Regions from separate parts of the Streptomyces sp. NPDC051684 genome, predicted to be linked through region 1. Evidence: riboswitches for the same ligand, from Rfam matches in the RefSeq annotation. Region 1 holds a riboswitch; each other region holds the start of a gene.

The links. Region 1 has a riboswitch for cyclic di-AMP ahead of ACIA8D_RS01325 (NlpC/P60 family protein). Riboswitches for the same ligand answer to the same signal wherever they lie in the genome.
Region 2: linked by a shared signal. The riboswitch ahead of ACIA8D_RS26210 (C40 family peptidase) and the one ahead of ACIA8D_RS01325 (NlpC/P60 family protein) in region 1 are both predicted to bind cyclic di-AMP.
Region 3: linked by a shared signal. The riboswitch ahead of ACIA8D_RS31155 (M23 family metallopeptidase) and the one ahead of ACIA8D_RS01325 (NlpC/P60 family protein) in region 1 are both predicted to bind cyclic di-AMP.
Region 4: linked by a shared signal. The riboswitch ahead of ACIA8D_RS31505 (transglycosylase family protein) and the one ahead of ACIA8D_RS01325 (NlpC/P60 family protein) in region 1 are both predicted to bind cyclic di-AMP.

Annotation. Positions count from the first base shown of each region.
Region 1 is NZ_JBITCS010000001.1:278,405-285,526, reverse strand. It holds gene ACIA8D_RS01350 (LuxR C-terminal-related transcriptional regulator) at 1-151, shown strand, start outside; gene ACIA8D_RS01345 (LysE family translocator) at 215-862, shown strand; gene ACIA8D_RS01340 (alpha/beta fold hydrolase) at 862-1,743, shown strand; gene ACIA8D_RS01335 (NlpC/P60 family protein) at 1,753-2,793, opposite strand; gene ACIA8D_RS01330 (hypothetical protein) at 3,089-3,442, shown strand; gene ACIA8D_RS01325 (NlpC/P60 family protein) at 3,474-4,664, opposite strand; cyclic di-AMP (ydaO/yuaA leader) riboswitch at 4,672-4,824, opposite strand; gene pcrA (DNA helicase PcrA) at 5,011-7,122, shown strand, end outside.
Region 2 is NZ_JBITCS010000023.1:29,617-36,738, reverse strand. It holds gene ACIA8D_RS26220 (ATP-dependent Clp protease proteolytic subunit) at 1-516, shown strand, start outside; gene ACIA8D_RS26215 (hypothetical protein) at 524-832, shown strand; cyclic di-AMP (ydaO/yuaA leader) riboswitch at 1,187-1,398, shown strand; gene ACIA8D_RS26210 (C40 family peptidase) at 1,402-1,875, shown strand; gene ACIA8D_RS26205 (DUF6328 family protein) at 1,924-2,397, shown strand; gene ACIA8D_RS26200 (ATP-binding protein) at 2,381-2,818, opposite strand; gene ACIA8D_RS26195 (helix-turn-helix domain-containing protein) at 3,102-3,953, shown strand; gene ACIA8D_RS26190 (DUF397 domain-containing protein) at 4,004-4,213, shown strand; gene ACIA8D_RS26185 (8-amino-7-oxononanoate synthase) at 4,197-5,366, opposite strand; gene bioB (biotin synthase BioB) at 5,536-6,684, shown strand; gene ACIA8D_RS26175 (adenosylmethionine--8-amino-7-oxononanoate transaminase) at 6,677-7,122, shown strand, end outside.
Region 3 is NZ_JBITCS010000031.1:96,522-103,643, forward strand. It holds gene ACIA8D_RS31145 (ABC transporter permease) at 1-33, shown strand, start outside; gene ACIA8D_RS31150 (tyrosine-protein phosphatase) at 147-944, opposite strand; cyclic di-AMP (ydaO/yuaA leader) riboswitch at 1,328-1,499, shown strand; gene ACIA8D_RS31155 (M23 family metallopeptidase) at 1,503-2,279, shown strand; gene ACIA8D_RS31160 (MFS transporter) at 2,463-3,818, opposite strand; gene ACIA8D_RS31165 (SGNH/GDSL hydrolase family protein) at 4,229-5,011, shown strand; gene ACIA8D_RS31170 (TetR/AcrR family transcriptional regulator) at 5,054-5,692, opposite strand; gene ACIA8D_RS31175 (APC family permease) at 5,907-7,122, shown strand, end outside.
Region 4 is NZ_JBITCS010000032.1:70,014-77,135, reverse strand. It holds gene ACIA8D_RS31530 (protein kinase) at 1-123, shown strand, start outside; gene ACIA8D_RS31525 (SurA N-terminal domain-containing protein) at 269-940, shown strand; gene ACIA8D_RS31520 (nucleoside triphosphate pyrophosphohydrolase) at 987-1,997, shown strand; gene ACIA8D_RS31515 (cytochrome P450) at 2,017-3,300, shown strand; gene ACIA8D_RS31510 (transglycosylase family protein) at 3,444-4,481, shown strand; cyclic di-AMP (ydaO/yuaA leader) riboswitch at 4,662-4,820, shown strand; gene ACIA8D_RS31505 (transglycosylase family protein) at 4,825-5,538, shown strand; gene eno (phosphopyruvate hydratase) at 5,846-7,122, shown strand, end outside.

The DNA of each region.
Region 1 (7,122 bases):
CGCGCGCGGGTACGCGTACAAGGAGATCGCCAAGCAGCTCTTCATCTCCGTCAAGACGGTGGAGTCGCACGTCTCGGCGGTGCTGCGCAAGCTCCAGCTCTCCAACCGGCACGAGCTGACCCGGTGGGCGACGGCGCGCCGGCTGGTGTGAGCGCCGGCCGGCCGGGGCGAAATCCGCTTGGCGGAAGGCGCCCGCCGTGCCTCAATGGACCCCATGATGTCCGCCGACCGTCTCCTCGCCTTCGCGGCGATGTCCTTGCTGCTGATCGTCATCCCGGGCCCGAGCGTGATCTTCGTCGTCGGCCGCGCCCTCGCGCAGGGCCGCCGCGCCGCGCTGACGACGGTCGCGGGCAACACCCTGGGGGCGTACGTCCTCGTGATCGCCGTGGCCCTCGGCATCGGCTCGCTCGTCGAGCGCTCGGTGGCGATCTTCATGACGCTGAAGCTGGTGGGCGCCGCGTACCTGATCTACCTGGGCGTCAAGGCGTTCCGGCAACGGCGGTCGCTGCGCGCGGTGTTCGAGGAGGAGCGGAGCCAGGCGGGACGCGGCAGCACGCTGCGCACTCTCTGGGAGGGCTTCGCGGTGGGCGTCGCGAACCCCAAGACGATCGTCTTCTTCGCGGCCGTGCTGCCCCAGTTCGTCGACCGGGAGGCGGGGCACACGGTGCTCCAAATGCTGCTCCTCGGCCTGGTGTTCAACGTCATCGCGATCGCCTCGGACAGCCTCTGGGGCCTCGCCGCGGCCACGGCCCGCACCTGGTTCGCCCGCTCCCCACGCCGCCTCGCGGCGGTCGGCGGCACGGGCGGGCTCGCGATGGTGGGCCTCGGTGTGACGGTGGCGCTCACGGGGCGGGCGGAGTAGTGCCGATCGTCGACGTGTCGCCCGAGGTCTCGCTCGCGTACGACACCTTCGGGAACCCGGCAGACTCGGCCGTGCTGCTCGTGATGGGCTTCGGTGCCCAGCTGATCGCCTGGGACGAGGACTTCTGCGCGGAGCTCGCGGGGCGCGGCCGGTACGTGATCCGCTTCGACAACCGGGACTGCGGTCTGTCGACGAAGTTCGACGCACACCCTGTGAACATGGGTGAGTTCATCGCCGCGGTGAGCGGCGGCGACCTCCCCACCGCCCTCGCGATGATCCCGTACCGCCTCCAGGACATGGCCGACGACGCCTTCGGCCTGCTCACGGCGCTCGGCATCGAGCAGGCGCACGTGGTCGGCGCGTCCATGGGCGGCATGATCGCCCAGACGATGGCGATCTCCCGGCCGGAGCGCGTCCTGACGCTGACCTCGATGATGTCGACGACGGGCGAGCCCGAGTACGGGCAGTCCTCGCCGCAGGCGCAGGCCGCGCTGTTCGCGCCGAAGCCGTCCGACCGCGAGGGCTACGTCGCGGCGGCGGACAGCTCCCTGCTGTGGGCGTCCAAGCGCCACGGCGATGCGGAGTACCTCCGCGACCTGGCGGCGCGCGGCTACGACCGTGCCTACTACCCGGCAGGAGTCGGGCGGCAGCTCGGGGCGATGGTCCTCAGCGGCTCCCGCGCGGACGGCCTGCGGAAGCTCAAGGTGCCGACGCTCGTGATCCACGGCCTGGACGACACACTGATCGACCCCAGTGGCGGCCGCCGCACCGCGGAACTGGTGCCCGGAGCCGAACTCCTGCTGCTGCCCGACATGGGCCACGACCGCCCCCGCGAGCTGTGGCCGGAGATCGTCGGGGCACTGGCGGCGCACACCGCCTGACGGCGCGGCTCACGCCACCCGCGTCGCCCCCGCGAACGGCATCTCGTCGATCGGGGCCACCCGCACCGGTGCGCTCGGGTTCGGGGCGTGGATCATCTTGCCGCCTCCGATGTAGAGGCCCACGTGGCTGATCGAGGAGTAGAAGAAGACCAGGTCGCCGGGTTGGAGCTGGGACTTCGGGACCCGCTGTCCGGCGTCGATCTGGCTGTAGGTGGTCCGGGGGATCGAGACCCCCGCCGCCTTGTACGCGGCCTGCGTCAGGCCCGAGCAGTCGAAGGCGGAGGGACCGGTGGCGCCCCATACGTAGGGGCTGCCAAGGGCGCCGTAGGCGAAGGAGATCGCGGCCTTGGCGCGGGAGTTGGGGGCCTGGGAGAGGTCGGCGCGCTCCGCGGAGCGTGAGGCGTGCCCGCTCTGTGCGGCGGAAGAGGTGCGCTCTTCGGGGGTGAGGCGGTCGAGGAGGCGGCGGGCCTCCGAGAGTTTTCGCTTCACCTTCTTCTTGTTGTCCGCCAGCTCCGCCTTCTTGGCGCGCAGTTCGGAGAGCGTGCCGTCGGCGTCGCCGCGCAGCTGGTCGATCTCGCGGAGTTCGCCCTGTACGCGGGTGACCGCGGCGGCCTGCCGCGCGCCGATGCGCTCCGTGAGCGAGGCCTTGTCGAGATAGGCGTCGGGGGAGGAGGAAAGGAGCAGCTGGACCGACGGGTCCACGCCTCCCGTGCGGTATTGGGAGGCCGCCACCGAACCCAGCTTCGCGCGCTCGGAGTTGAGGGACTCGGTGCGCCGGGACGCCTCGTCCTGGAGGGCGTCCACCTTCTTGCGCGCGCCGTCCGCCTGCTCCTTCGCGCCGTTGTACTTCTGGGTGGCGACCTCCGCCTCCTGGTACAGCCGGTCGACCTTCGCCTTCACCTGGGCGGGGCTGAACTCAGGCTCCGCGTGCGCCGCCCCGCCGTCGAGGGCGGTGACGCCGGCCGCGGAGGCGAGGGCGAGGGTGGCCGCGGTGCGGGCCCTGCCGGCGCTGAGCGGACGCGGTCGGGGCTTGCGGTGTGCTGCCGGCACAAGGTCCTCCTCTGGGGGCCGCCCGCGAACCGCACGAGCCCCGGTCGCGCGTCCGGCGGCGGCCCGCACAGGGGGAGCGGGTCGCCGCCGGACCTTTCTCGGCGGTGGTGTCCGACTGCCGCCCCTGGCCCGGGCGGCGGTGGGGAGCCGGTCACCTGAGCAAGGACGCTAAACCTCCGCGTAACGGGTTGGTGGCTGATTGTTCGCAACTGGCCCATTTGTTACGGGTGGTGGCAGAGGGTGACCGCTGGGCCTCCGAAGTGGTCCGAAACGGGCCCAAGTAGGCTCCGGCCCCATGGACGTACTCATCAACCTCTTCGTCGGTCTGCACATCATCGGCATCGCCTCGCTGCTCGGCGGCTTCCTCACGCAGATGTCGGCGATGAAGGAGGGCACGGCCCGCTTCAACAAGGCGATGCTGCACGGCGCCCTGACCATGCTGGTGACCGGTGTCGCCCTGGTCGGCCTCAACCAGGCCGACGGCAGCACCGTCAACAACATCAAGATCGGCGTGAAGCTCGCCATCCTGATCGTGATCCTCGGCATCGTCTATGTGAAGCGGGACGAGGAGAAGGCGGAGAAGGGCCTGTTCGCGACGGTCGGCGCGCTCACCGTCGCGAACATCTTCATTGCGGTGCTCTGGACCTGATCACTGGCGTCATCGGCAGCGCCGGCCGGGCTCAGGCAGGCCGCACCACGCTGTGGATCGACGACGTGCCGTCGTAGTAGATCGACTCCTCGCGCACGACCGCGCCCGGCTTCGGCGCGTGGACCATCATGCCGTCGCCCATGTATAGGCCGACGTGGCTGATGTCGTCGTAGAAGAACACCAGGTCACCGGGTTGGATGTCGGAGAGCGGCACCGTCTTGCCGATCTCGACCTGGTCCCAGGTCGTGCGCGGCAGCGAGATCCCCGCGGACTTCCACGCCGCCGCCGTCAGACCCGAGCAGTCGTACGAGTCCGGTCCCGTGGCACCCCACACGTACGGCTTGCCCTCCTGCGCCTTGGCGAACGCGAGCGCCTGCGCGGCCTTCGTCGCGTACGAGGCGTCCGAGGAACCGGACGAGGATCCGGAAGAGGAACCGGAGGACGAGCCGGACGACTGCTCCTGCTCCCTCGCCCGCTCGGCCGCCTTCCGCTTCGCGTCCTCCGCGGCCTTCTGCTTGGCGGCCAGCTCCGCCGCCTTCTTGCGGGCGGCCTCCTCCTTGGCCTTCTCGATCGCCGCGAGCCGCGCCTTCTCCTCGGCGGTCAGCTTGGACAGCAGCTGCCGCGCATCGGAGAGCTTCGTCTGCACGGTCTCCTTCGTGGACCTCAGCTCCGTCTGCGAGTCGGTGAGGTCCTCAAGGCTCGACTGCGCCTCGGTGCGCTTCTTCGCGGTCTCGCGCGTCTGCTTCTGATAGTCGTCGATCGACTTCTTCTGCTCGTCGGTCAGCCGGCTCATCAGCTGGCGCTGCGAGAAGTAGTCCTCCGGGTCGTCCGCGAGGAACATGGTCGCGGTGTCGCTCACACTGCCCGAGCGGTACTGCTCAGCGGCGTATCTGCCGAGCTTCTGGCGGGCCGTGTTCATGTCCTCCGTGCGCTGCGCGACATCGTCGAGGAGCTTGTCGACCTGCTGTTTCTTGGCGTCGGTCCGTTCCTTCGCCCCGTTGTACTTCTGGGTGGCGACCTCGGCCTGCCGGTAGAGGGTGTCGACCTTCTTCTGCACCTCTTCGAGGCGCGGCTTGGACGACGGCTGCGCGGGCGCGGCCTGTGCGGTCTGCGAGAGCAGGGCCACGGAGGTGAGGGCGGCGGTGGTGATGCCGACCGCGGGGGTCGTGCGGAGGCCGCCCGTCATCCGGGACCGGCTGCGGGGCTTGCGGTGCGACGCCAAGGCAGGCGACTCCTTCCGTCGTCCGCCTACCGGGTTAGCTGTCGGGTTCGGGCGTGGTGCGCGGAAGGCTGCCCTACGGTCGGCTGACCGATTCACCCCAAGGTCGGTTGGGTCCCCGGTTCCCTGCCTCGCGGCGTACGGGACTCGGCGGGGGCTTCCCGTTCGCCGCGACATTCGCGGACGGGGGGACGGGCTGCCCGGCTGCACCGTAGCCAACTCGTGTGGCTGCTGTGAAGGTTGATGTTCGATATGCCCGATACATTTTCGTGATCTGCCCTCCGGCGGGCTCTTGGAGTTCCGAAGGCAGCCACAGGTTGTCAGTGGGGCGGCCTAGACTCGTAGAGCGATGAGCAGCCTCTTTGACGACAGCTTCCTGACCGGCCTCCAGAAGGGCGCGCCCGGCTCTCCGAGCGGTGAGCAGGAACCCCCGCCGCCGCCTCCGGACCCCGAGTACGACGACGGGGCCCCGGAGCCGATGCCGGACGGGCTGTTCGGCGTGCCCCCGGAGCGGGACGCGTACTACCGGGACGGCGCCCCGCGCCCCGTCCTCGACTCGGCGACCCTCCTGGAGGGGCTGAACGAGAACCAGCAGGCGGCCGTCGTGCACGGCGGCACTCCGCTGCTCATCGTCGCGGGCGCCGGCTCCGGCAAGACCCGCGTCCTCACGCACCGCATCGCGTACCTGCTCGCCGAGCGCGGCGTGCACCCCGGCCAGATCCTCGCGATCACGTTCACGAACAAGGCCGCGGGCGAGATGAAGGAGCGTGTCGAGGACCTGGTGGGCCCGCGGGCGAACGCGATGTGGGTCTCCACCTTCCACAGCGCGTGCGTGCGCATCCTGCGCCGCGAGTCGAAGAAGCTCGGCTTCACGTCCTCCTTCTCGATCTACGACGCCGCCGACAGCAAGCGGCTCATGGCGCTCGTCTGCCGCGACCTGGACCTGGACCCGAAGAAGTTCCCGCCGAAGTCCTTCAGCGCCAAGATCAGCAACCTCAAGAACGAGCTGATCGACGAGGAGGACTTCGCCGCGACCGCCGCCGACGGCTTCGAGAAGACCCTCGCCCAGGCCTACGCGATGTACCAGGCACGCCTGCGCGAGGCGAACGCGCTGGACTTCGACGACCTGATCATGACGACGGTCAACCTGCTGCGCGCGTTCCCGGACGTCGCCGAGCACTACCGCCGCCGCTTCCGCCACGTCCTCGTCGACGAGTACCAGGACACCAACCACGCGCAGTACGCGCTGGTGCGCGAGTTGGTCGGTCCCGCCGAGGGCGAGGGCGCCGACCCGGCCGAGCTGTGCGTCGTGGGTGACGCGGACCAGTCGATCTACGCCTTCCGCGGCGCCACGATCCGCAACATCCTCGACTTCGAGGACGACTACCCCAACGCGAAGACGATCCTGCTGGAGCAGAACTACCGCTCCACGCAGACCATCCTCAGCGCGGCGAACGCGGTGATCGAGCGCAACGAATCGCGCCGCCCGAAGAACCTGTGGACCAACGAGGGCCCCGGCGCCCAGATCACCGGCTACGTCGCGGACACCGAGCACGACGAGGCGCAGTTCATCGCCGACGAGATCGACCGGCTCACCGACGCGGGCGACGCGCTCGCGGGCGACGTCGCGGTCTTCTACCGGACGAACGCGCAGTCCCGTGTCTTCGAAGAGATCTTCATCCGCACCGGCCTGCCCTACAAGGTCGTCGGCGGCGTCCGCTTCTACGAGCGCAAGGAAGTCAGGGACGTCCTGGCCTACCTGCGGGTGCTCTCCAACCCCGAGGACTCGGTGCCGCTGCGCCGCATCCTCAACGTGCCCAAGCGCGGCATCGGCGACCGCGCCGAAGCGATGATCGACGCGCTCTCCCAGCGCGAGAAGATCTCCTTCCCGCAGGCGCTGCGCCGCGTCGACGAGGCGTACGGGATGGCGGCCCGCTCGGCGAACGCCGTGAAGCGGTTCAACACGCTGATGGAGGACCTCCGCACGATCGTGGAGTCGGGCGCCGGCCCGGCCACGGTCCTCGAGGCGATCCTGGAGCGCACCGGATACCTCGCCGAACTGCAGGCCTCCACCGACCCGCAGGACGAGACCCGGATCGAGAACCTTCAGGAACTCGCCGCCGTGGCGCTGGAGTTCGAGCAGGAGTCCGCCGCGGGCGAGGAGACGGCGGAGGGCGAGACCGCGACGAGTGGCGGAGGGCTCTCCGACTTCCTGGAGCGCGTCGCCCTCGTCGCCGACTCCGACCAGATCCCTGACGACGAGGAGAACAGCGACGGCGTCATCACGCTGATGACGCTGCACACCGCCAAGGGCCTGGAGTTCCCCGTCGTCTTCCTGACGGGTCTTGAGGACGGCGTCTTCCCGCACATGCGCTCCCTCGGCCAGGCCAAGGAGCTGGAGGAGGAGCGCCGCCTCGCGTACGTGGGCATCACCCGCGCGCGCCAGCGCCTCTATCTGACC
Region 2 (7,122 bases), on a different contig from region 1:
CCGATCGACGACGTCTCGGCGAACGATGTGATGGCACAGTTCATGCACCTCGAGTACCTGGCGCCCGACCAGGACATCTCCCTGTACATCAACTCCCCGGGCGGCTCGTTCAGCGCGATGACCGCGCTCTACGACACCATGCAGTTCGTCGGCTGCGACGTCGCGACGACCTGCCTGGGGCAGTGCTCGTCCGTGGCCGCGGTACTGCTCGCGGCGGGGACACCCGGCAAGCGGATGACGCTGCCCGGCGCGCGCGTGGTGCTCGACCAGCCCTCGCTGCCCGAGCCGGCCCAGGGACAGCCGAGCGACCTGGAGATCTACGCGAGCGAACTCACGCGCATGCGCGACCAGTTGGAGGAGCTGCTCGCCCGGCACAGCGGGCGCACCAAGGAGCAGGTCGGCGCGGACATCGAGCGGGACACCGTCCTGACGGCCGAACAGGCCCTGGAGTACGGACTGGTGGACCACGTCGTCGAGAGCCGTACCGCCACCCTGCGCTCCCCCGGCACGAGGTGATCGGCCGATGTATCCACCCGAACCGCCGCCGCTGCCCGCGATGACCCGCGCCGAGTGCGAGCTCGTGGACCGCTATCTGGAGGTGGTCGACCTCATCGCGCGGATCAACCCGGCCCGGGGCGACGACACCTACAGCGGCCTGCGCGCGGCGCAGGCGCTGGTGAGCCGGGCCGTCGAGCTGCGGGACGCGCTGAACCTGATGCACCAGAGGGGCGAGAGCCGGGTGCACGCGAGCACGCTGGCGCGGGCACTGCGCGTCCTGGACGGGGAGCGGCGCACCAACCGGGTCACACTGCCGTCAGAACCGGTCAGTTGAATTCACTTGAAGCCAATTGAAGTCAGGTGAAGCCGTCGACCGCTCACCGGGCTTCCCGAACCGTCGAGCCGCAACCCAAACGACCCAGATGGGGTACCCCGTACGGCCTAGCCTCCGGTACGCGGATGAGCCCGGCAAAGTTGCGTACGAGCCGTAGGCAACCGCCGGAATATGGCGTTCCGCCGCTGGTGCGGGGCTCGTCGGGTCTCGGCGGGCAGGGGCGAAAGGCGCAGCGTCCACCTGAACGGGTCAAGGGTGACGAGCCTCACTTACCGCCGGTTCGACTCGGATTTCGCCTCGGCCGTGCGTGAAGATCCGTTGCGACGACAAGCCCCCGCCGCCGCGGCGGGGCGGTCCGCACGGACGCCGAGTCCTGCCGCCGTGCGGATGCCAGGTCGACAGGAGTGCATCGGCAGGAGTGGAGGACCCGAGCACGACGGGCCACCGCCGCGCCTCGTCAGAGGCCGCGCCGGACGGCCCTTGGGGTGAAGCCGCGGTACGCGGCCGGGCAACTTCGCCACCCGAACCCGACAGGTCATCCTTCACAGGCGGTTGACGAAGGGTTGCGCATGACTGCGCTGAATCGTGTTCCGTCGCTGCTGACCCGGGCGGGCACCGCTTCCGCCCTCTCCATCGCCGTCGCCGGCGCGGGGCTCATGGTCCCCGGCGCCGCGTCCGAAGCATCAGCGGCAACGGCATCCGTCAAGGCACTGCAGGTCGCCGCGTCCAAGAAGGGTGCACCGTACAAGTGGGGCGCCGCGGGGCCGCACCGGTTCGACTGCTCGGGCCTCACGCTCTACTCGTTCAAGCGGGCGGGCAAGAAGCTGCCGCGCACCGCGGCCCAGCAGTACAACAAGACCAAGCACATCTCCAGGTCTCATCGCACACCTGGAGACCTGGTGTTCTTCCGCTCCGGCCGCAGCATCTACCACGTCGGCATCTACGCCGGAAAAGGCCGCATCTGGCACTCCCCGAAGACCGGTTCCGTGGTCCGTCTGGAGCGGATCTGGACGAACAGCGTGTCGTACGGCCGGGTGCGGTGAACCCCTGCGCTCGCGCTTGAGCGGACCGCGAGCGGATACTCGTAGGGGATGCATGAGCGCAACGAGACGCCTCTGGAACGCGCCGATCGGAACTTCGGAGAGCTCCTCCAAGAGCTCCGGGTCACCCAGACCGGCGTGCAGTTCCTGTTCGCGTTCCTGCTGACGCTCGCGTTCACCCCCCGCTTCCCGTCGCTCGACACGGTCCAACGGACCACGTACGTCACGACGTTGCTCCTCACGGTCATCGCGGCCGCGCTGTTCACGGCGCCGGCCGCGGTGCACCGGGTGCTGTTCCAGCTGGGTGCGAAGCGGCGGATCGTACGGGTGTCCTCGCGGCTCGCGGCGTACGGGATGGCGGCGCTCGTGCTCGCGCTGAGCGGGTCCGTGCTGCTCGTGGTCGATGTGACGGTCGGCAGGGCCGGCGGGATCGCGGCCGGCGCCGGCGCGTTCTGCGTCTGTGTGGGGCTGTGGGGACTGCTCCCGTGGCTGATGCGGCGCGCGCTCCTCAAGCGGGACGACTGACCGGGGCCACCCACGGCAGTGTGATCCACACCGTCTTGCCGCCCTCCGGGGTCGGGCGCACCGTCAGGGTGCCGCCGCACTCCGCGGTGAGACAGCGGATGATGACCATCCCCCGCCCGTTGTCCTGCTGGACCGCGGCCGGCAGCCGCTTGGGATAGCGGGGGTGACTGTCGGTGACACCGATGCGCAGCCGCTCGTCGCGGTCCAGCTCCACGTCGACGGTGAACGTGGGGGACTGCCCGAGGGTGTGCTGCACCGCGTTCGTCGCGAGTTCGGACACGATCAGGCGGACGGTGTCCGCCGCGTCCGTCCCCGACGCCATGCCCCACTCCGCGAGGACGGAGGCGACATACCTGCGGGCGGCCGAGACCGAGGCGGGATCGCTCGGCAGCGTGACGGATGCTTCCTGGTGGTCTGCCATGGCGACGTGTCCCTTTCCCGCCGAGGTGGCTCGTCCGGCCTCGCGGATCGCTCGCGCGCGGGCCCCGGCAACTGCTTCGCGCCAGATTGCCACTTGGACGTCCCACTGTGGTGCCGATCCCCCAAGATATGCATATATCTGTCGCTCGATGCGGTGAACTCTGCGACGGTGGACCGTATTTGGGCCGAGGCACGCTGTGTCCTCTACCGTCGGCTCAGACACGCGTCCCGTGCGGCCGGGAGGGAGTCCGGCCGGGTGACGCGAGGAGCCCGAGGAGTCCTCCATGAAATACGGTCCCGCGGTACGCCGCCGCAAGCTCGGTGCCGAATTGCGGACGCTGCGCGTCCAGGCCGGCCTCACGAGCGGGGAGGCGGCCAGGCTCGTCGGCTGGCACCAGTCGAAGGTGAGCAGGATCGAGACAGGGCGCAGTGGCGTGAAGCCTTCGGACGTGCTGCGGCTGCTCGACGCCTTCGAGGCCAGCGATCCCCGGACCCGCGAGCTGCTGGTCGCGCTGGCCGGCGGCGACGAGGCGGGCGGGCACCACTGGTGGCACGCGTACCGCGGTCTGCTGCCGCCCGCGTACCGCGATTTCATCAGCCTCGAGTCACAGGCGTGCCGCATCAGGACTCTGGAGACGAGTGTCGTACCGGGGCTCCTGCAGACGCCCGAGTACGCGCACGCGGTGACATGTTCGGTGCTGAACGGGGCACCGGACCGACACATCGACGCGTTGGTGGAGGTGCGGCTCGCGCGCCAGGACGTGCTGCGCGCCGAGCCGCCGCTGCGGCTCACCGCCGTGCTCGACGAGGCCGTGCTGCGCCGCGAGGTGGGCGGGAGCGGCGTGCTGCGACGGCAGTTGACACATCTGACCGAGGCGGCGTCGATGCCGCATGTCCGGATCCAGGTGCTTCCGTTCTCGTCCGGAGGCCATATCGGCCTGACGGGACCTTTCGTTGTGTTCTCTTTTCCGAACACATCTGATCTGGATGTGGTTGTTCTCGACCATTTGACGAGTAGCCTCTACCTCGAACGGAAAGAAGACCTCAAGGCGTACACGGACGCCTTCGACGCTCTTCTGCTCCATGCCAGGTCACCCGAGGATTCACTGGAATTCATCGCAAAGATTGCCGGGTAAGCGAGGACGCCGACACCTCGTCGTGCGCCGGCACCGCGTGAGGAGGCACCATGACCATTGCGTGCAGTACGTCGCTGAGGGGCGTCCGATGGCGGCGCAGCAGCCGCAGCACGGGCGCCAACAACTGCGTGGAGACAGCGCCGTTGAGGACGAGCGTGACGACCGGACTGCTGGCCGTCCGGGACTCCAAGCACACGGCGGGCCCCGCGCTCCTGTTCACGTCCGAGACCTGGCGGAGCTTCGTCAACTCCCTGCGGTAGCAGCCCCGTTCGGGACAGTGCGGCTGATCACCCGGACGGCCTCGGCGACCTCGGTCTCCGTGAGGTCGGCGCGGGCGGTCAGCCGCAGCCGCGCGATGCCGTCAGGCACGGACGGCGGCCGGAAGCACCCCACCGAGAGCCCCGCGTCCCGGCAGTCGGCCGCCCAGCGGACGGCCGCGTCGGGCGAGGGAGCGCGCACGGAGACGACCGCGGCGTCGGGCCGTCCCGCCAACAGGCCCTCGCCCAGCAGCAGTTGATGCAGCGACGTCGCCACGTGTCGTGCACGCGCGGCGCGTTCGGGCTCGCGGCGCAGCAGTCGCAGCGCCGCGAGGGCCGAGCCGCAGGCGGCCGGAGCGAGGCCCGTGTCGAAGATGAACGTGCGGGCCGCGTTGACGAGATGGTCGATGACGTGGGCCGGACCGAGGACCGCGCCGCCCTGACTGCCCAGCGACTTGGACAGGGTGACGCTGACGACGGTGTCCGCCGCGCCCGCGAGGCCCGCCGCGTGCGGGACGCCGCGTCCACCCGGCCCCACGACACCGAGCCCGTGCGCGTCGTCGATGATCAACCCCGCACCGAACTCCCGTGCCACTTGCGCGAGTTCGACGACGGGCGCCCGGTCGCCGTCCACCGAGAACACCGAGTCGGTGACGACGACGGCCGGCCCGTCATGTGTGCCGAGCGCCTTGCGGACGGCTTCCGGGTCCGCGTGCGGAGCCACGTGGGTGGCACCCCGGGCGAGCCGGCAGCCGTCGATCAGCGAGGCGTGGTTGCCCGCGTCCGACACGATCAGTGAGGCGCCCGGGGCGAGCGCGGTGACGGCGGCGAGGTTGGCGGCGTACCCCGAGGAGAACACGAGGGCCGCCTCGAAACCGCAGAACTCGGCGAGTTCCCGCTCAAGGCGGGCGTGCAGCTCGGTGCTGCCCGTCACCAGGCGGGACCCGGTGGCCCCGCCGCCCCACCGGCGCGCGGCGTCGGCCGCACCCTCGACGACCTCGGGGTGCCGGGCGAGGCCCAGATAGTCGTTGCTCGCGAGGTCGAGCACCGGGCTGTCCGCGGGGCGCGGGCGCAGGGTGCGGACGAGTCCCGCGGCCTCGCGGGCGCGCCGCTCGGCTCCGATCCAGCCGAACGCGGGTGTGTGGGGCGTGGCCATGTGTCCCTCTGCGAGTCCGGCAACGGGTGAGCGCTGCTTTGTAGGTAATGCACAGACACTAGCGGCCGCGCCACTCGGGCAGGGTGTGGCAATACCCACACGACGTACGCCGTCCTTTGTAGAGAGTCTCCTTTCCCCGAGGGCACGGGATAGGTAAGGATCAGGGCCCATGGACCTGCTGAACACGCTGGTGGACAAGGGGCTTCGGCGCGAACTGCCGAGCCGTGAAGAGGCGCTCGCGGTACTCGCGACGTCCGACGACGAACTGCTCGACGTGGTGGCCGCGGCCGGCAAGGTGCGCCGCCATTGGTTCGGGCGGCGGGTGAAACTCAACTATCTGGTGAACCTCAAGTCGGGTCTGTGCCCGGAGGACTGCTCGTACTGCTCGCAGCGCCTGGGGTCGAAGGCGGAGATCCTCAAGTACACCTGGCTGAAGCCCGACGAGGCGTCGAAGGCGGCGGCCGCCGGGGTCGCGGGCGGCGCCAAGCGGGTGTGTCTGGTGGCAAGCGGGCGCGGCCCCACGGACAAGGACGTGGACCGGGTCGCGCGCACCATCGATGCGATCAAGTCCGAGAACGAGGGCGTGGAGATCTGCGCCTGCCTCGGCCTGCTCGACGAGGGGCAGGCGGAACGGCTGCGCGGCGCGGGGGCGGACGCGTACAACCACAACCTCAACACCTCCGAGGCGACGTACGGCGACATCACGACGACGCACACGTACGCGGACCGCGTCGACACCGTGAACAAGGCGCACGAGGCGGGCCTGTCGGCCTGCTCCGGTCTGATCGCGGGGATGGGCGAGCGCGACGAGGACCCGGTCGATGTCGTCTACGGGCTGCGCGAACTCGACCCCGATTCGGTGCCGGTGAACTTCCTGATCCCGTTCGAGGGGACGCCGCTGGCCAAGGAGTGGAACCTGACGCCGCAGCGGTGTCTGCGGATCCTGGCCATGGTGCGGTTCGTGTGCCCGGACGTGGAGGTGCGGATCGCGGGCGGCCGCGAGGTGCACCTGCGCTCGATGCAGCCGCTCGCGCTGCACATCGCCAACTCCATCTTCCTGGGCGACTACTTGACCAGCGAGGGCCAGGCGGGGAAGACCGACCTGGACATGATCGCGGACGCCGGTTTCGAGGTCGAGGGCACGGAGCAGGTGACGCTGCCCGAGCACCGGGCCGCGGGCGGCTGCGGTTCGACGTGTGCGCCCGCACCGGAGACCGGGACCGACGGCGAGGCCGCCGCCGACACCGAGGGGGCGCGGACCGATCTCGTCGCCGTACGTCGCCGGGGCGCGGGAACGGATCTGGCGCCCAATGCCTGAGCTGAACGTGGCCGAACTGCTCGACCTGGACCGGCGGCACGTCTGGCACCCGTACGGTCCGATGCCCGGCACGCAGACGCCCCTGGTCGTCGAGTCGGCGGCCGGGGTCCGGCTGCGGGTCGCGGACCACGGCGAACTGGTGGACGGGATGTCGTCGTGGTGGTCGGCGATCCACGGCTACGGCCATCCGGTGCTCGACGAGGCGGCGCGCGGCCAGTTGGGACGGATGAGCCATGTGATGTTCGGCGGCCTGACGCACGAGCCGGCGGTACGGCTCGTGGAGCGCCTCGTCGACATGTCACCGGAGGGCCTTGAGCATGTGTTCCTCGCCGACTCGGGCTCGGTGTCGGTCGAGGTCGCGCTGAAGATGTGTCTGCAGTACTGGCGCTCGCTCGGGCGACCCGGGAAGCGGCGGATGCTGACGTGGCGCGGTGGCTA
Region 3 (7,122 bases), on a different contig from region 1:
CTGCGCGACGGGGGTGACGTCGGGTCCTGGTAGGCGGGGTGGTGCCGGGCGGAGCGTGACGCCCGGCACCGTGTGACGTTCGCCGGTCACCAGCACCGTGTGACGTTCGACGGTCACGGTCACCGGCACCGTGGGACGCCCGGCGGTCAGTCCAGAAGGCGCTCGCGCAGCCGCTCGCGCGTCGCCGCGGTGAGCTTGAGGCCCTCTTCGAGGTAGCGGTCCGTGGATCCCCACTGCTCGTCGATGGTTTCGAGGCCGGCGTTCAGGTACTCGATGCGGGCGTCGAAGAGCGGGCTGAGCAGCTCCATGACCTCGGGGGAGTAGGCGTCCTTCGCGGTGGCGGAGCGGCGCACGTCGTAGCGGCGGTGCTTCTCGTTCGACTTGAGGTAGTCCGCCTCGATGGCGTCGCGCTCCACGCCGACCGCGAGCAGCGTCACCGCGATCGACAGGCCCGCGCGGTCCTTGCCGGCCGCGCAGTGCATCAGCGCGGGAAGGCTGTCCTCGGCGAGGGAGTGCAGCACGCGGCTGTGCTCGGCGGTGCGCTCCTTGATCATGGTGCGGTAGGAGTCGACGAGGCGGTTCGCCGCGCGGCCCTCGGAGAGGATCTGGCGCAGCTGCTCGATGTCGCCGTCGCGGACCATGGTCCAGAATTCGGCGCCGTCGGCCGGGTCGTTGAGCGGCAGGTTGAGATTGCGGACGCCGGGGAGCTCGACGTCGGCGCCCTCCAGCCTCTGGTCCGCGGCGTTGCGGAAGTCGAAGACCGTGTGCAGGCCGAGCGAGGAGAGGAAGGTCGAGTCCTCGGCCGTGGCATGGGCGAGGTGACCGCTGCGGAACAGCACGCCCTGGCGCACGCGCCGGCCGTCCACGGTGGGCAGGCCGCCCACGTCTCGGAAGTTGCGCACTCCGGTCAGCTCGGGCTCGGTGGACGGTGCGTGCTGCGTCACAGGGGCTCCTCCCAATCGGTGCACCGGCGTTGGGTCACCGGTGGGCGCGCTCCTGACGATACGACATCGGTTCCACAGGCAACCATCTGTCCGATTTGCCCACTTCTGTGTCAACTGTGCATGAATCGAAGGGGCTTGTGGGAGTGTGCGTGACCGGCCTCATGTTCGTGACGCTGTGTGGCGGGCGGCCCGGAATGCCTCCCCAGTAATCCCCGAAGGTATGGCGTTGGTAAAGCGGAGAATGTCGACGCAGGGTTACACAGGGAAGCCTCAGAAACCCAAGGAATTGCCACCGCAAGTGAATTCGGCAGTTGTCGCCGTCATTGCGGTTCGCCTACGGTCACCAATCAATCCGGTCGGAACGCCTAGTCCTGCCGCCGCCCGGATTCCTTTCGACTACCCGTCACGGCAGGAGCGGGGGACCCACACGCAAGACGCCGCGTAGGGGATTTCCCGAAGCGGCTTGGGGTGAAGCCGTGCCCGTACCCCGGGCGCGGCCGGGCATCTCCAGCCCGAACCCGACAGCTCACCTCGTAGGCGACGGAGAGGAAATTCAGCATGCCCGCAAAGGGAAAGCACCGCCTTTCGACCTCCCGCCGCATCGCCCGGGTCGCCGCCGTCGCCTCCGCCGGCGGAGCGGCCATCGTGCTGCCGCTGATGGGCGCCAGTGGCGCGCAGGCCGCGACGTCCGGCGCCACCGCCGACACCACGACGTACACCGTCAAGGCCGGTGACACGCTCTCGAAGATCGCCAAGGCGCAGGACGTCGACGGCGGCTGGAAGAAGCTGTACGAGGACAACAAGGACGCGGTCGGCTCCAACGCGGACCACCTCAAGATCGGCGTCAAGCTCACCCTCGGCGCCGCGGCCGAGGGCGACTCCGCCGCCAAGCCCGCCGCCACGCAGGCGAGCGCCAAGACGACCGCCTCCGGCGACTACGTGGCGCCGGTCGACGGCGCCAAGGGCAACGGCTACGGCAACTCCGGCTCCATGTGGTCCAGCGGCAGCCACACCGGCGCCGACTACTCGGTGTCCACCGGCACCTCCGTGAAGTCGATCGCCGACGGCACCGTCGTCTCGACCGGCTCGGGTGGCGCGTACGGCAACGAGGTCGTCATTGAGCACGCCGACGGCCACTTCTCCCAGTACGGCCACCTGTCCTCGATCGGCGTCGCCCAGGGCGACACCGTGACGGCCGGCCAGGAGATCGCCAAGTCCGGCGCGACCGGCAACGTCACCGGCCCGCACCTGCACTTCGAGATCCGCACGACCGCGGACTACGGCTCGGACATCGACCCGATCGCGTACCTGAGTGAGCACGGTGTGAGCGCCTGAGGCGACGTGAGCACGTGAGGTGAGCGCGTGATGCGGTAGCGGCTCGTCGGCCCGTTCCGATGCGGCGCCCGGGGTTCTCTCCGGGCGCCGCATCGCGTTCGCGCGCTCAGAGGGTGCGGGTTGTGGAGTGCGGTCGTCCTGATCCGCAGCCCGCGCCGCCGGGCCGGGGTGGCCCGGCGGCGGTCACCCGGACTGTTCCCGCGCGTCTCCTGCGGGAGCCGACGCGGGCATGCGCCAGGCCAGGACCGCACCGACCGCGAGCCCGGTGGCCGCCAGTGCGGTGGCGACGAGGAACGGGTCGAGGGAGTGCAGGCCCGGAGCGAACCCGATCCCGACGCAGACGGCCACCCCGCTCGCGCCGCCCAGCTGGTCCGCCGCGCGTTGGACGCCCGAGGCGATCCCGGCGTCGTCCTCGCTGACGCCGCTGACGGCGAGGTATTGCAGCCCTACGAGGCCGACTCCCATCCCGGCCGCGATCAGGAGCATGGCCGGGATCATCGCGGGGCCGTTGGCCCGCAGCGCCGCGACGAGGGCGGTGGCGGCCATCGCGGCCGCGGTGAAGCCGAGGCCGGCGAGCACGCACGCGCGTGCGCCCCAGCGGCCCAGCAGGCGCGGCACGAGCACCGAGAAGGTGATCAGGGAAACGGCCAGCGGCAGCATGGTCAGGCCCGCGCCGAGCGGGCCGATGCCCAGTCGTTCCTGCAAGTAGAACGTGAACAGCAGGAACGAGGTCGACAGCGCCCCGCTGAGCAGCATCGTGGTCAGGTTGGCCACCACCCGCGTGCGATGGGCGAAGAAGCGCAGCGGCAGCAGCGGATTGTGCGAGCGCGCCTCGACGCGCACGAATCCGACCCCGGCGGCCACCGCCCCCGCCAGCGCCCCGAACACCGCCCACGCGGGCGTTCCCGGTTCACCGGCCTGGACGACTCCGAGGGTGAACAGCAACGGGCAGGCGGTCAGCAGCAGCGCACCGCCAAGGTCCAGCGCCGGAGCCGCCTTGGCCGCCACGGGCCGGTCCCCCTCGACCAGGAAGAGGGTTGCCAGCAGCACGGTCAGGACGAACGGGACCGAGATCAGGAAGATCCAACGCCACCCCAAGTGGGCGGTGACGATCCCGGACAGGACGAATCCGATCACCAGGCCGCAGCTCGCCACCGCCGCCCACACGCCCAAGGCCCGCGACCGCCGCGGGCCTTCGGGGAACATCAGGACGATGGTGGCCATCGCGGCCGGCAGCGCGACGGCCTCGCCGACCCCTTGCAGCAGCCGCGCGACCACCAGCCAGCCGAAGGTGGGCGCCAGCCCGGCCAGCAGCGACGCGGCACCGAACAGGCCGGCGCAGAGCAGCAGCACGCGTCGCCGCCCGAGCAGGTCGGCGAGCCGGCCACCCAGCATCAACACCCCGCCGCCGGTGACCGTGTAGCCGACCACGACCCAGGTCAGGGTGTGCCCGTCGACGTCGAAGGCGGCGCCGATCGAGGGCAGGGCGATGTTGACCACGGTCACGTCGACCGCGATGAAGAACTGCAGCATGGACAGCGCGCACAGCACCAGCCATGCGCGCGCCGGGGACGGGCCGTGCCCGCGTGAAGAAGGAAGGATGCCTGGAAGCATCAGGTGCTCCGTTGCTCAGAGAAGGCTCCGAGCAGCACAAACGTGCCGCTCCGGTCTGATCACGAAGCGGCTGGGCGCCCAGGAGGAGTGTGAGTCGAACGCCCCGCCGCTAGCGGGACGTCCCGGTCACCGCGGCACAAGCGGCCGCGCACGAAGCAGCAGACATGCAAGGAACGTTAACAGGCGCATGCGCGGCCACTTATTCCCCAAGCGGCGAGTGGGCTTTCTCACCACGCGTCAACCCCTACCTACGATGGCGTAGGTCACTTTTCACCAGCGAAAATACGTGAGTGGCACACGAATCGAGAGCACTCGCGGACTCACTCAACGGCACGATCCGCTCCTACGCGGCCATCGGGGACAGTTTCACCGAGGGCGTCGGCGACCCCGGTCCCGACGGGAAGTTCGCGGGCTGGGCCGACCGGCTCGCCGTCCTCCTGGACGACCGCGTCCCCGAGGACACCTTCAAGTACGCGAACCTGGCCGTGCGCGGCAAGCTCATCGACCAGATCGTCGCGGACCAGGTCCCGAAGGCGGTCGAGCTCGCTCCCGACCTCGTGACCCTGGTCGCCGGCGGCAACGACATCATCCGCCCCGGCACCGATCCCGACGACGTGGCCGAGCGTTTCGAGAGGGCCGTCGCCAAGCTCGCCGACGCGGCGGGCACCGTCATGGTGGCCACCGGGTTCGACACCCGTGACGTGGCCGTGCTCAAGCATCTGCGCGGCAAGATCGCCACGTACAACATGCATGTGCGGGCGATCGCCGACCGCTACGGCTGCCCGGTGCTCGACCTGTGGTCGCTGAAGTCGGTCCAGGACCGCAGGGCATGGGACGAGGACCGCCTGCACCTGTCGCCCGAGGGGCACACGCGGGTGGCGCTGCGCGCCGGTCAGGCGCTCGGCATCGAGGTGCCGGCCGACCCCGAGCAGGCGTGGCCGCTGCTGCCTCCGCGCGGCACGTTCGAGGTGCGGCGCGACGACATCCACTGGGCGCGCGAGTTCCTGGTGCCGTGGATCGGGCGCCGGCTGCGCGGCGAGTCCTCCGGTGACCGCGTGCAGGCCAAGGGCTTCATCGACCCGCACGCGGTGAAGGCCCACCTGGAGGCGGCGTCCTGACGCCCGCCCCTTCGGCGGTACGGGGGCGCTGACGGGTTATCGTCAGCGCCCCGCGCCCGTCAACTCCGCGCGCTCAAGGCCCAGTTCGCGGGCGAGTGCCTCGTCCACCCACTCCTGCATGCGCGCCCGCGACACCGTGCCCGGCTTGGCGCGCCCGTCGTCGTAGGTCGTCATCTGCACGGCGAGCCCGTCCAACAGTGCCGTGATCCGCAGCGCCGTCCCCATCGGATCGGGGCAGGCGAACTCGTCCGCCGCCACGCCCTCGGCGACCACTTCCGCGAGCGCCGCCTTCCACTGCTGGTCGAGGTCCCGCGTGACCTCCCGCAGCGCCGGCTCGCGCAGCGCCGCCGCCCAGCCCTCGATCCACAGCCGCCACCCCTTGGCCTGCCCCGTCGGCGCGTACCAGCGCACCGCGGCGCGCAGCCGTTTCAGGGCCGTCGTGCGGCGGCCGAGCAGTTTGCGCAGATGCGCCAGGTCGCTCTCGGCGGCGTGCGCGAACGCGGCCGCGACGAGCTTCTCCTTCGTCGAGAAGTGGTACAGCACCAGCGCGTTGCTCACGCCGAGCGCCGATGCCACATCGGCGATGCGCACGGCGGCGACCCCGCGCGCCTCGATCTGCTCGATGGCGGCCGTCAGCAGCTCTTCGCGCCGCTCAGCCACGCTCAACCGGACTCTGGTCACGCCGCAAGCCTAGTTGTTTTTGTGTGCGGACTTGTTGCGTGCAGGACTCTTGACGCCCCGACGTCGTACAGGTCACAGTCGCGTCACGTTCCGCTACTGACTGTCCGTTCAGTCAATAAGTCGGTTGGACGGGGGTAGGCGCGGCCCCGGCAGGACGTCAGGAGCCGTCCGTGCCGACCGTGCTGTCCTCGTTCTGTTCTCGCCAGGAGCAATCGTGACCCAAGCGCCATCCCTCTCGCCGACCCCGCCCGCCGGGGACGAGCCCGACCTCTCCGAAGGCTGGGGCGAGCAGCGCTCACGGCTGCGCAAGGATCTGCGCCGGCTGGACGTGCTGTTCTTCCTCATCTGCACGCTCGTGGGCCTGGACACCATCGGTTCCGTCGCGGCCCAGGGCCCGCAGGGCCTGACCTGGATGGTCATTCTGGCCGTCGTCTTCTTCCTGCCCTACGGCCTCCTCGTCGCAGAACTCGGCTCGGCCTTCCCCGTGCAGGGCGGCCCGTACGTATGGACGCGCCTGGCCTTCGGCCGGCTCGTCGCGGGCGTCAACCAGCTCCTGTACTGGATATCCAATCCGGTCTGGGTCGGCGGCAGCCTGTGCATCATCGCGTTGACCACCTGGGAGGAGTTCTTCACGCCGCTGCCGGGCCTGTGGAAGTACGTCGCCGGGTTCGTGTTCATCTGGGGCGGCGCGCTCGCCGTGGTGCAGTCCGTGCGCATCGGCAAATGGGTGCCCATCGCGGGCGCCGTGGCGCGCGTCGTGCTGCTCGGCTTCTTCCTCGTCTCCGTCGTCGTCTACGCCGGCGAACACGGCGTGCACGCCCTGCCTGCGGGCGAATTCACGCCTACGTATGCGGGCTTCGTGGCGCTCGTCCCGGTGCTCATCTTCAACTACGTGGGCTTCGAACTGCCCAGCTCCGCCGCCGAGGAGATGAAGAACCCGCGCCGCGACATCCCCCTGTCGATCCTGCGCTCCGGGCTCGCCGCCGTGCTCCTCTACGGAGGCCCCATCCTCGGCATCCTGTTCGTCCTGCCCAGCCAGGAGATCGGCAGCCTGGGCGGCTTCATCGACGCCTGCAAGGCCGTCTTCACCGTCTACGGCGGCTCCATCGCGGCCGACGGCACGGTGACGCTGACCGGTATGGGCTCGGTGTTCGGCGGCGTCGCCGCGGCGGGCCTCATCATCGGTCTGCTCACCTCCGGCGTCACCTGGGCGATGGGCGCCCACCGCGCACAGGCCGTCGCGTGCGCGGACGGCGCCGGCCCCGCCTGGCTGGGCCGCATCTCCGAGAAGCACGGCACCCCGGTACGGGTCAACATCCTGTCCGCCGTGCTCGGTTCGATCCTGTTCGTCGTCGCCCTCAACCTCACCGGGGGAGACGGTGAGAAGTATTTCGCCGCGGGCCTCGGCCTGACCATCAGCACGACGTTCA
Region 4 (7,122 bases), on a different contig from region 1:
GGCGCCGCCCACGAGACACTGACCCGGCTGCTGCACGACGCCGAACGGCTGCACGGACCCGGCCACCCGTTCCCCGCCGAGGTACGCCGCACCCTCCAATGGCTGGGCCAGGTACGCGGCTGACCCGCAGCACCCCCGAACCCCTCCAGTACCTCAACTCGCGGCGAATCGTTGTCGAATAGGTGGCCTAGCAAGCGGCCACTGCCTAACATCGATCAACGCCGGACTTTGTGCACCGACGCACAAACTCTTCGCAGGGAGGCCCACCTTGCACCGCCGCAACAGCCGCCGCACCGCGCTCGTCCTGTCCGCCGCCGCCATCGCCGCCGTCCCCGCCCTGACCGCCTGCGGCAACGAAGCGCACCCCGGTGCCGCGGCCGTCGTCGGCGGCCAGCGGATCACCGTCTCGCAACTGGAGAGCCGGGTGAACGAGGTGCGCGACGCGCAGCAGACCGCCACCAAAGACGCGGCCCGGTACGAACAGGCCATCGCCAAGACCGGTGGCCTCACCCGCAACACACTGCACACGATGGTCCTCGACCGGGTCCTGCACCGCGCCGCCACCGACGCGGACATCTCCGTCACCCGCAAGGAGATGCAGAGCATGCGGTCCGGCCTGGAACAACAGGCGGGCGGAGCCAAGGAGTTGGAGGTCGCCTGGCTGCAGCAGTACAACATCCCGCCCAAGCGCCTCACCGAGAGCCTGCGCACCGAGATCGAGGCGCAGAAGCTGTCGACCGCGCTCGGTGCCGACATGCAGACCCCCCAGGGGAAGGCCGTCTTCTGGAAGGCGCTCTCCAGCGCCTCCAAGGAACTGAACGTCGACCTCAACCCCCGCTACGGAACGTGGGACGTCACCAAGAACAGCCGCGTCGACGCGAAGACCCCGTGGCTGCGCCAGATCACCAAGGAAGCCCCGGCCCAGCAGCAGACCACGTAGACCCGGGGGAGGCGGGGTTGTCAGTGGCCTGCGTTACGTTCGAGGGGTGAACGAACCCGAGGCGCACGACCACCGCACCCCCGCCGAAGACGCCGCCGGCCGCGTCGTCCTGCTCACCACCAGCCACCGGGTCGCCCCCGGCCTCCTGTCCTGGCAGGCGTGGCAGACCCTGCGCGCGGCCGACGAGGTGCTGTGCGCCGACGCCGCGCACCCCCAGCTGCCGTACGTGAAGGACGCGGGCGTCCAGGTCACGATCGCCTCGCCCACCGCCCGCGAGCTCGTCGACCGCTGCGCCGACGGCGGGCGCACCCTCGTCTTCCTCGCCACCGCCGAGGGCGACCGGCAGCTCACCGACGGCCTGGCGCGCCTCGCCGGCTCGGGCCGCGAACAGATGCCGAACCTGGAACTGCTCCCCGGCTCCTACGACCTGCCCGGCGCCCGCCTCCTCGACCTCGTCCAGGTCATGGACCGCATCCGCCGCGAATGCCCCTGGTCGAAGCAGCGCACCCACGAGGACCTCGCCAAGTACGCCATCGAGGAGGCGTACGAACTGGTCGAGGCCATCGAGACCGACGACCGCGACGAACTGCGCGAGGAGCTCGGCGACGTACTCCTCCAGGTCGTCTTCCACGCACGGATCGCCGAGGAGGCCTCCGGCGAGGACGAGCCGTTCTCCATCGACGACGTGGCGGGCGGCATCGTCGACAAGCTCATCCACCGCCACCCGCACGTCTTCGGCGACGAGAGCGCGACCACCCCGGAGGAGGTCCGGGAGATCTGGCTCCGCAAGAAGGGCGAGTCCAAGCGCCGCGACTCCGTCACCGACGGCGTCCCCGTCGGCCAGCCCGGTCTCGCCCTCGCCGCCAAGCTCGGCTCGCGCGTACGCACGGCGGGCCTGGACGTCCCGGTCCCCACCGGCGAGGGCATCGGCTACGAACTCCTCGCCCTCGCCCTGCGCGCCGAGGCCGAGGGCACCGACCCGGAGGCGGCACTCAGAGCCGCCGCCCGCGCCTACCGGGACGCGGTACGAACCACCGAAGGGCTCACCGCCCCATAGGGCCGGTTACGGTCAGGTGGTGACCGAGAGCCCCACCCCCTCCAGCGCCCCCGAACTCTTCAGCTGGGAGTTCGCCAGCAACCCCTACCCCTCCTACGCCTGGCTGCGCGAGCACGCCCCCGTGCACCGCACCACGCTGCCGAGCGGCGTCGAGGCCTGGCTGGTCACCCGGTACGCGGACGCCCGCCAGGCGCTCGCCGACCAACGGCTCAGCAAGAACGCGGACCACCACGACGAGCCGGGCCACGCCAAGGGCAGGACCGGCATCCCCGGCGAACGCCAGGCCGAGCTGACGACCCACCTCCTCAACATCGACCCGCCGGACCACACCCGCCTGCGCCGCCTCGTCTCGAAGGCCTTCACCCCCCGCCGCGTCGCCGAATTCGCGCCACGCGTCCAGCAGTTGACGGACGACCTCATCGACGCCTTCGAGGCGAAGGGCGAGGCCGACCTCATCCACGACTTCGCCTTCCCGCTCCCCATCTACGCCATCTGCGACCTCCTCGGCGTCCCCCGCGAGGACCAGGACGACTTCCGCGAGTGGGCGGGCATGATGATCCGCCACGGCGGGGGACCGCGCGGCGGGGTGGGACGCGCGGTGAAGCGGATCCGCGCCTATCTGGTGGACCTCATCCACCGCAAGCGCGGCGACCTCACCGACGACCTGATCTCCGACCTGATCCGCGCCTCCGACCACGGCGAACACCTCACGGAGAACGAGGTGGCGGCGATGTGCTTCGTGCTGCTCTTCGCCGGGTTCGAGACCACGGTCAACCTCATCGGCAACGGCACGTACGCCCTGCTCACCCACCCCGAACAGCGCGAGCGCCTGCAGAAGTCGATCGCGGTGGGGGAGCGGGACCTGCTGGAGACCGGGATCGAGGAACTGCTGCGCTTCGACGGGCCGGTGGAGATGGCCACCTGGCGGTTCGCCAGGGAGCCGCTGACCATCGGCGGCCAGGAGATCGGCGTCGGCGACCCGGTTCTCGTCGTGCTCGCCGCCGCCGACCGAGACCCGGCGCGCTTCACCGAGCCCGACACCCTCGACCTCTCCCGCCGCGACAACCAGCACCTCGGCTACGGACACGGCATCCACTACTGCCTCGGCGCCCCGCTCGCGCGCCTGGAGGGGCAGGCCGCTCTCGGCACGCTCCTGACGCGCCTCCCGGACCTGCGACTTGCGGTGGAACCGACCGATTTGCGGTGGCGTGGCGGGCTCATTATGCGTGGACTGCGCACGCTGCCGGTGGAGTTCACCCCGCGTCAGAACCCGGCCGGAACTGACGGGGCGTCAACAATGTGACTTTCACGTGATCTACGCTGCATCGACTTGTGACAGGCGTTCGAGTGCCGCTACGTTCACGGATCATCGCGACACATGCACAACCCGCACCACTTGCACCACCCGTCGCGCGTAGCAGCATCAGTCTCGCGAAAGGCAAACGCATGCTCTCCGGGAACGGTCGTCACCGTCGCCCCCGTCAGGCCCCTGCTCTCGTCGTCGCCGCCGGAGTCACCGGCAGCGCCATCGCGATCCCGCTGTTCGCCGCGAGCGGCGCGAGTGCCGCGACCACGCAGGCGTGGGACAAGCTCGCCGAGTGCGAGAGCGGTGGGCAGTGGAGCCTGGACGCCGGTAACGGCTACTACGGCGGCCTCCAGTTCACGCAGGAGAGATGGGAGGAGTACGGGGGGCTCGACTACGCCCCGCGTGCCGACCAGGCCAGCCGCTCGCAGCAGATAGCCGTCGCCGAGAAGGTTCTCGGCGACAAGGGGCCGAGCGCCTGGCCGATGTGCTCGCTCACCTCGGACCTCACCAAGGACGACGGCTCGGCGGACGTCGACCCGGGCGTGTCCGCGTCACCGTCGGCGCAGCCTTCCGAGTCGTCCGACTCCGGTGACGACGACAAGTCGTCGGGCGAGGGCGCAGATGGCGGCGCCGACAAGGCGGGCTCCGCGGACGCCACGGATCCGGCCGACTCCACCGAGTCCAGCGATTCCGCCGAATCCGCCGAATCCGCCGATTCGGGAGACAAGGGTCACGACGAGTCCGCGGGCTCCGACTCCTCGGACCGCCCGACGGCGGACGAGACGAGCGATACCTCCGGTAACAAGGGGGCGGAGTCGTCGAGCCCGTCAAGTGACAAGTCCCACGCGCCTTCTGACGGCACCCCCGCCGGGACGGCCTCCCCGTCCGCCCGGCCCTCCGGCGACACGTCCGGCCGCCACCGCGGCGACCGCGCCGACGACGACGGTTCCGACTCCCGTAAGGGGGCGGGGCGGCACGCCTCACGCGACGACAAGCGCGCCGGCGACACGTACGAGGTGCACGCCGGCGACAACCTCTGGGACATCGCGAAGACCCAGGACGTGCACGGCGGATGGGACGCGCTCTATGAGCGGAACAAGGAGACGGTCGGTACCGACCCAGACCTCATCCTTCCTGGTCAGAGCCTGGATCTTGGGGACGGATCGGACAAAAGGTAGCGGGGGTTCGGGGCGGTTGAAGGGGCTTTGTCCGATGTCGATCGAGTGAGACATGGGTCTCAAAGCCCCTGATCGACTTTGAAATCGGACGGATCGACCGCTTACGTTCGTGACCGCTCGCTTCAGCGGGCCCCGATGGACGTCACGCCGAATCCTGCCAACGTCCGTACGGGAACAGTCGACGCGTAAGCGCCGTAGGCAGGAGCGGGGGACCCAGGTAAGCCGCCCTTCCGGGAGACCGGACGGGCTTGGGGTTAAGCAGCGCACAAGGATGCGTCTGCCGGACACTCACTGGTCCGAACCCGACAGCTCACCTCGCAGGCGTCGGTGAGGAGACATCTCCATGCTGTTTTCCGGCAAGAACAAGCACCGCCGCCCGTCCAAGGCCGTCCGCGTCGCCACGCTCGGCGGTGTCGCCGCTGCCGCCGTCGCCGTGCCGCTGATGGGTGCCACCTCGGCCTCCGCCGCCACCACGTCCGAGTGGGACCAGGTCGCGCAGTGCGAGTCCGGCGGCAACTGGTCCACCAACACCGGCAACGGTTTCTACGGCGGTCTGCAGTTCTCGTCCTCCACCTGGTCCGCCTACGGCGGCGACCAGTACGCCTCCACCGCCGACCAGGCGTCCAAGGCGCAGCAGATAGCCGTCGGCGAGAAGGTTCTCGCCTCCCAGGGCAGCGGTGCCTGGCCGAACTGCGGCTCGGGCCTGTCCTCCACCCCGAACGAGGGTGGCGGTGACGACTCGTCGCAGCAGCAGGCTCCGAAGCAGGAGACCCAGCAGCGTGCCGACCGCTCCGAGCAGCGTCAGCAGCCGCAGCAGCAGGAGGCCCCCAAGCAGGAGGCCCCGAAGCAGGAGGCCCCGAAGCAGGACACCGTCACCACCCCGACCGGTAACAAGGTCGAGAAGGGCGACGGCGAGTACAAGGTCAAGTCCGGCGACACCCTCAGCAAGATCGCCGAGGCGCACGGCACGACCTGGCAGCAGGTGTTCGAGAAGAACAAGGACATCGTCAAGGACGCCAACCTGATCTACCCGGGTCAGCAGCTGCACCTCAGCTAAGACGTCCGGCCCCGCGCAGGGGCCCGGTCCGCCCAGGACCCCCAGGCACGGACTCGGCATCGGCGGACGCCGAGTCCCGCCGCCCTCCCCGTCCCCACGGGCCGCTCACTTCGGCGACCCCCGCCCCGGCACAGCCGGGGCGGGGGTCGCTGTTTTTGTTCCGTTAAGGAACATTTCGCTAACGGCGTTGTCCACGAGGCGGGCGTTCGGATGGCCGATGCCCGGGAGCCGGTTAGGCTCAGGGGGGCGGGATCCGTTGTCCGACGGCCGCCCGCCAAGCTTCGTCACATCCCAGAAGGAGATGCTCGTGCCGTCCATCGACGTCGTCGTAGCCCGGGAAATCCTGGACTCCCGAGGCAACCCCACGGTCGAGGTCGAGGTCGGCCTCGACGACGGGAGCACCGGCCGTGCTGCCGTCCCGTCCGGCGCCTCCACCGGTGCCTTCGAGGCCATCGAACTCCGCGACGGTGACCCGAACCGTTACCAGGGCAAGGGCGTCGAGAAGGCCGTCCTCGCCGTCATCGAGCAGATCGGCCCGGAGCTCGTCGGCTACGACGCCACCGAGCAGCGCCTGATCGACCAGGCGATGTTCGACCTGGACGCGACCGACAACAAGGGCTCGCTCGGCGCCAACGCCATCCTCGGTGTCTCGCTCGCCGTCGCGCACGCCGCTTCCGAGGCGTCCGACCTGCCGCTCTTCCGCTACCTGGGCGGCCCGAACGCGCACCTTCTCCCGGTGCCGATGATGAACATCCTGAACGGCGGGTCCCACGCGGACTCCAACGTCGACATCCAGGAGTTCATGATCGCCCCGATCGGCGCGGAGTCCTTCTCCGAGGCCCTGCGCTGGGGCGCCGAGGTCTACCACACGCTGAAGAAGGTCCTGAAGAGCAAGGGCCTGGCCACCGGCCTGGGCGACGAGGGCGGCTTCGCCCCGAACCTGGGCTCGAACCGTGAGGCCCTGGACCTGATCCTCGAGGCCATCAAGGAAGCCGGCTACGTTCCCGGCCAGCAGATCGCCCTCGCCCTCGACGTCGCCGCCTCCGAGTTCTACAAGGACGGCAAGTACCAGTTCGAGGGCAAGGAGCGCTCCGCCGCCGAGATGACGGAGTACTACGAGGAGCTCGTCTCCGCGTACCCGCTCGTCTCCATCGAGGACCCGCTGTACGAGGACGACTGGGCCGGCTGGAACGTCATCACCGAGAAGCTGGGCGACAAGGTCCAGCTCGTCGGCGACGACCTCTTCGTCACCAACCCGGAGCGCCTGGCCCGCGGCATCGAGGAGAACTCGGCGAACGCCCTGCTCGTGAAGGTGAACCAGATCGGTTCGCTGACCGAGACCCTGGACGCCGTCGAGCTGGCCCAGCGCAACGGCTTCAAGTGCATGATGTCCCACCGCTCCGGCGAGACCGAGGACGTCACCATCGCCGACCTGGCCGTCGCCACGAACTGCGGCCAGATCAAGACCGGCGCCCCGGCCCGCTCCGAGCGCGTCGCCAAGTACAACCAGCTGCTGCGCATCGAGGAGATCCTGGACGACGCGGCGGTCTACGCCGGTCGCTCGGCCTTCCCGCGCTTCAAGGG